One region of the Janthinobacterium darwini genome, then DNA from elsewhere that is predicted to be linked to it. Evidence: predicted binding sites of a transcription regulator. Region 1 holds the regulator's gene; the other holds the start of a gene.
What was found. Region 1 encodes FliA, which starts transcription of late flagellar genes. Its sites were predicted from a motif close to CTAAAGTTTNNNNNNNNNNNGCCGNTA; they were not measured.
Positions count from the first base shown of each region.

Region 1 (3,189 bases):
TGTGCTCGACGTGGTGATCCGCCAGAAACTGAACCTGTTTTATGTGTCGAACGGCCAGCGCGTGCCGGAAGATCTGTACCTGGCCGACCGCGGCTACCTGATCGACCGCGCCTTCAAGCTCAAGCGCGATGCGGCGGCGACGCAGTTTTCCGATGCCGAACTGCCGCTGCTGATGGCGCAGGCAGCTGCCCGCAACAATGAAGCGCGCGGGGTGCGTCTTGGCTAATTTCGATTTCGACCAGGCTGAAGGCTTGCGCCGCATGCTGGCCGGCCCGCAGCCGCGGGTGATGACTTTTCTCTCTGCCACGCCGCAGGACGACAAGGGGGCCATGCTGGTCAACCTGGGCGCCTCGCTGGTCTACGGCGGCAATGACGTGCTGCTGCTCGACGCCAGCGGCGGCAGCGATGGCGTCGCTGCGCGCCTGGGACTGGCGCACGGCGCCAGCCTGCGCGACGTGGCGCGCCAGCAGTGCGCCTTGAACCAGGTCATCCACCAGGTGCCGCAAGGCTTCGGCGTAGCCAGCCTGGGTGCGCGCAACCACCTGATGGACAGCATGGACTATGCGGGCGAGGAAGAACTGCGCCGCCTGGGCAAGACCTTCGAGGTGATGGCGCGCCAGAGCGGCATCGTGCTGGTCGACGGCGTCATGGCCGACGAGGGCGATTGCTTTCCCGTGCCGCTGATGGCCTCGTCCGATATCGTGGTGCAAGTGTCGACCAGCGCCACTTCGATCAAGGCGGCATACTGCCTGATCAAGCGCCTGAGCCAGGAACTGGGACGCCGTCCGTTTGGCATTCTGGTCACCGGCGCTTCCGAATCCGAGGCAAAAGTGGTATACGATAATATGGCGCAGGCGGCGAGCCGTTACCTGGCCGTGAAACTGACCTCGATGGGGTCGGTGCCTGCCGATGAGTATCTGCACCGCGCGGCGCGTCTGGGCCGCAGCGTGGTCGATGCCTTTCCGCTGGCGGGAGCTTCGGTGGCGTTTCGCGGACTGGCCGAGCGGCTGGCCCGTTCGGCGGCGCCGGTGCTCGGTGGCACCTTGTACCAGACGGGGAGCCCGCACCAGTTCAGCGTCTGAATCCATCATCAGCACACGATAGCAGTTAAAACAATAAGCAGCCTATGTACACGGTCAAAGGGAAATCGAACAAGGACTATTTGCTGACGGAGCACATTCCGCTGGTGAAGCGTCTGGCGCACCATATGAAGGCGAAATTGCCGCCTTCGGTCGAGGTCGATGACCTGATCCAGGCCGGCATGATCGGCCTGCTCGACGCCATCAGCCGCTATGAAGAGACGCATGGCGCGCAGTTCGAGACATATGCCGTGCTGCGCATCCGCGGCGCCATGCTCGACGAATTGCGCACCAGCGACTGGTTGCCGCGCAGCATGCGCCAGAACATGCGCAAGATCGAAGAGGCGATGAGCATCCTGCAGCAGCGCCTGGGACACCCGCCGACGGAATCGGAAGTGGCGAAATTGCTGAAAATGTCGCTCGTCGATTACCAGGAAATGCTGGGCGACGGCGGCGGCCACCAGTTGCTGTACTACGAAGACTTTCATGACCCGGACGGCAATGACAGCTTTCTCGACCGCCATTGCGTGGACGAGGACAGCGACCCCTTGCGGTCCCTGCTCGATACCGATTTCCGGCAATCCGTGATCGATGCCATCGACGCGCTGCCGCCACGCGAGAAAATGCTCATGGGCCTGTACTACGAAGAAGAGCTGAACCTGAAGGAGATCGGCGCGGTGATGGGCGTGTCCGAATCGCGTGTCTCGCAGCTGCATACCCAGGCCGTCGCACGCCTGCGGGCAACCTTGAGGGAGCTGGCGTGGACTGGTCCAGCGTAATCGGGCTGGCGCTGGCGCTGGCGGGCCTTCTGGTCGGCCAGGCACTGGAAGGCGGCAAGATGGCCTCCCTGCTGCAGCCGGCCGCCTTTGCCATCGTCATCGTCGGCACCTTCGGCGCCGTGCTGCTGCAAACGCGGCTGCGTACTTTCGTGCGCGGCCTGGAAATGCTGCGCTGGGTGTTTTTGCCGCCGGCCGATACGCGCGCCGCGCTGGCGCGCGACATCGGGCAATGGAGCTTGACTGCGCGCCGCGATGGCACGCTGGCGCTCGAACGCCTGATGGAAAACACGGCCGACCGTTTCAACGCCAAGGGTTTGCGCATGATCGTCGACGGCATCGCCCCCGACAAGCTGCGCCAGTTGCTCGACGTGGAGATCTCTGCCTACGAAATGGCCGAGCGCCAGGCCGTCAAGGTGTGGGAGTCGGCGGCCGGCTATTCGCCCACCATCGGTATTCTGGGCGCCGTGCTGGGCTTGATCCATGTCATGGAAAACCTCACCGACCCGAGTAAATTGGGCAGCGGCATCGCCGTGGCGTTTGTATCGACCATCTACGGTGTGGGCCTGGCCAATCTGCTGTTCTTGCCGGTGGCCAATAAACTCAAGGCCATCGTCTCGCGCCGGGTGCTGCAATATGAAATCACGGCCGCCGTGCTGTACGACATCGCCACGGGCGACCACACGCGCATCATCGAAGAGCGCGTGGCCAGCCTGCTGCACGAGCACTGACCATGATGCGGCGCGCGCGCAGGAAGTATGACGAGGAACCGGACAACCAGGACCGCTGGCTGATCTCGTACGCCGACTTCATCACTTTGTTGTTCGCCTTTTTCGTCGTCATGTATGCGATTTCGCAAGTCAACGAAGGTAAGTACCGCGTCTTCCAGAATGCCATCGGCCAGGCTTTCAGCCTGGAAAAGGGCGCGCCGCCCATCATCATGGAAGCACCGCAAGCCATTGCGCTGCCGAATCCCGCCCTGAAACGCCGCACTGAAGCCCTCCGCCGCGAGCGCGAACACATGACGCGCCTGGCGCAGGATCTCACGTCCACCCTGGCGCCGCTGGTCAAGGAAGGCAAGGTCAGGGTCACGCAGACGAGCCGCGGCGTGAGCGTGGAAATCAATGCCAGTGTGCTGTTCGACCCGGGCGCCGCAGGGCTGACGGCCGAGTCGGACCAGGCCTTGCGCGCCGTGGCCGTGCTGCTCAAGGATGACACGCACGACGTGCAGGTGGAAGGGCATACGGATGTGCAGCCCATCAGCAATTCGACCTTTGCCTCGAACTGGGAATTGTCGGCCGCGCGCGCCAGCGCCGTGGTGCGCCTGTTCATCG
Region 1 is NZ_JBNYXX010000001.1:332,351-335,539, forward strand. It holds gene flhF (flagellar biosynthesis GTPase FlhF) at 1-226, shown strand, start outside; gene ACQ4WZ_RS01475 (MinD/ParA family ATP-binding protein) at 219-1,082, shown strand; gene ACQ4WZ_RS01480 (RNA polymerase sigma factor FliA) at 1,127-1,858, shown strand; gene ACQ4WZ_RS01485 (flagellar motor protein) at 1,840-2,586, shown strand; gene motD (flagellar motor protein MotD) at 2,592-3,189, shown strand, end outside.

Region 2 (3,189 bases), on a different contig from region 1:
GGCGGCGCGGTGCTGTTCCCAGCGCAGGCTTTCCGCTTCGCTCAGGGTTTGCGGGAAATTGCGGGCGCGGTAGCGGAACAGCAATTCCTGCAAGCGTTCGTCGGCAAACGAGGGGCGGGCCGTGGCCAGCTTGGCCGGCGTATCGCGGCGCAGGGATTCGAGCAGGCGGCGGTCGTCGTTGCTGACGAAACCATTGTACAAATCTTCATCCACATCCAGGGCGACATTCGCGCCCGGGCGCTGGAACACTTCGGCCCAGATCGCCTCCATGTTCGGCGCCGTGGCGGCCAGCTGCGCGTTGGCGCGCGCCGCTTCCACATCGATGCCCCATTGCTCGGCCATGGCGGGCGACAGGGTTTTCAGGTTGCCGACCAGCATGGGCGACTTGTTCAGGTGCACGCTTTTCACGGGCAGGCGCGTCATGCCTTCCGGCATGGCCTCCTTGCGCGTGAACAAACGCGTACGGATGGTGTCGGCATCCAGGTTGAACAGTTCGCGCGGATCGTAGGCGCAGTCCCAGACGAGAATTTCATTTTTATTGCTCGGGTGCGTGGCCAGCGGCCAGACGATGCCCAGGCAGCCCCGTTCGGCGGGGAACATGCCGGACACGTGCAGGAAGGGCTGGCGCTCGCCGGCGGCCAGGTGCATGCCCATTTCACTGGCGACCCTGTCTTTCTTGTGCAGGGCCAGGCAGAATTCGAACAGTTTCGGCTGCCTTTCACGGATCAGGCGGGCCAGGGCGATGGTGGCGCGCACGTCGGACAGCGCATCATGCGCCGCTTCGTGGGCCAGGCCATTGGCCTTGCTCAAGTGTTCCAGCCTGAAACTGGTCTGGCCATCGTCGCGCTTCGGCCATTGAATGCCTTCCGGGCGCAGCGCGTGCGTCATGCGCACCACGTCGAGAATGTCCCAACGGCCGCAATGGTTCTTCCATTCGCGCGCATACGGGTCGATCAGGTTGCGCCAGAACAGGAAACGCGTGACTTCATCATCGAAACGGATGGTGTTGTAGCCCACGCCGATGGTGCCCGGTTCCGAAAAGGCCGCTTCGATGGTGGCGGCGAACTGGTGTTCGGGCACGCCCAGCTGCAAGCATTGCTGCGGCGTGATGCCCGTGATCAGGCACGATTGCGGGTCGGGCAGGAAGTCATTTGCAGGCTGGCAATACAGCATGATCGGGTCGCCGATCTCGTTCAGGTCGGCATCCGTGCGGATGGCTGCGAACTGGGCCGGACGGTCGCGGCGCGGCTGGGCGCCAAAGGTTTCGTAGTCGTGCCAAAGGAAAGTCTGGGTAGTCATTGATGGTCGTTGATGGTCGTTGCTTAATTGGTTATCCGGGCCGCTAAAAGTGCCACTGCTACAGTTTTCTGAAAACCTGCCGATACTACACGAGAGCATGGTCATCATTGCGTTTCCCGCATGGTGGCATATATTGCCCGTTCAAGGAGGTCTATCGTGTCAATTCCCATCGCCGCAAGCGGCAATTCCACCCCTTCCGTGACTTCCGTCAGTACCGGCGTTGCCGGCAAGGACGATAAAGTCCAGCAAAAGGACGGCGTCAAGACTGAAATGAGCGTGAATGACCGCAGCAAGCTGCAGTTGAACGCCTCCATCATGCAGGCGTCGCTAAATGTCTCGATCGGTTCGGAAAACGAGCCGCTGGCGCTGCTGTACAAGACGGCCATCACGAATATCAATGAAGCGCTGAAGGGCCAGTACGGCGACGACGCCATCCAGAACGCAGCCTCGCAGGACAATAGCGCCGAGGCGACGGCAAGCCGCATTGTATCGCTGTCGACGGGGTTTTTTGACGCGTTCAAAAAACAGAACCCCGGCCTGGATGACGATACGGCCCTGACCAAGTTCATGGACACCATCAGCGGCGGCATGGAAAAAGGCTTCAAGGAAGCGCGCGACATTCTGGGTGGCTTGAAAGTGCTGAATGGCGATATCGCCGGCAATATCGACAAGACGTATGAACTGGTGCAGAAGGGCTATGCGGATTTCATCGCCGCGCACAGCAGCAAGAAGGATGAGACCGCCAAGCCGGCCGACAGCAAGGCCGCCTGATCCTTATTACGCCGGAAGCGCCGGAGAAAATGTCCAGGGCGAGGCGCATTGCCGAAGGCAGTACGAATGTACGACGAGGCAATGCAACGACGCCATGGGCTTTTTATCAGGTGCTTACGCGGTTTCGCCCGCCGGCTTTGGCGCGGTACAGCGCCGCATCGGCCGCCGCGATCAACGCTTCGTCGTCCTGTTCCGCCTCCAGCCTGGCCACGCCGAACGAGCCCGTGATGTGCGGCAGCGCGCTGCGCATGTCGGCGAAGATGACGGCGTGCTCCATGCGCTCGCACAGGCGCTCGGCCACCCGCAAGGCGACGTGTTCGTTGGTATCTGGCAAGATCACCATCATTTCCTCGCCACCATAGCGCACGGCAAAATCCGTGGGCCTCAGGGCTGCGCCCAGCACTTGCGCGGCGATGCGCAGCGCCTGGTCGCCCGCCTGGTGGCCGTGCGTGTCGTTGAAGCGCTTGAAATGGTCGAGATCTATCATCACCAGCGACAGCGGAGAGTTGCTGGCGTGAGCGGTGATGATCATGTTCGGCAGTAAATCGGTCAGCCAGGCGCGGTTGTACAAGCCCGTCAGGCTGTCGACCATAGACAGCTGGCGGTAGAATTCGCCCAGTTTCTGGCGCCTGCGCAGCAGGGCATTGGCGGCGCGGATGCGGAAGGACAGCAAGCGCAGCAGGTTGCGCGCCAGACCGTTCGATTGTTCGATCAATTCCCAGACGACGGCCGCGTCGATCACCAGCAAATCGGTTTCTTCCAGGGCAGAAATGGCGGCCAGGTTGCTTGCTTCATCGAGCACCGATTGTTCGCCCACGCTTTCGCCGGGCAAGACCTTGCTGACGGTGCCGTCATCCATACCCGTGTGGGTGTCGGCCGCCACGGCTAGCGAGCCGCGCAGGACGATGTACAGGCTGGTGCCCTTGCTGTCGGCAATGGCTTCGCCCGCTTCGAGGCGCATGACGGGGCAGGGCGCCAGCATGGCGGCCGTCTGGCTGTCAGCAGCATCGCAAAATAGCTGTAAATCGCCGATGTTGCAGCCTGAAGCACCGAAGTTGCCGATATGTTCCACAATCATACTTTCAAAAAGCCGACGCGCGCGAGCAGCGGGACGGTATC
Region 2 is NZ_JBNYXX010000003.1:255,240-258,428, forward strand. It holds gene sbcB (exodeoxyribonuclease I) at 1-1,299, opposite strand, end outside; gene ACQ4WZ_RS19535 (DUF5610 domain-containing protein) at 1,456-2,070, shown strand; gene ACQ4WZ_RS19540 (GGDEF domain-containing protein) at 2,177-3,142, opposite strand.
Region 2: a site for FliA is predicted at 1,358-1,384, ahead of ACQ4WZ_RS19535 (DUF5610 domain-containing protein). Genes of this name have one in related genera too.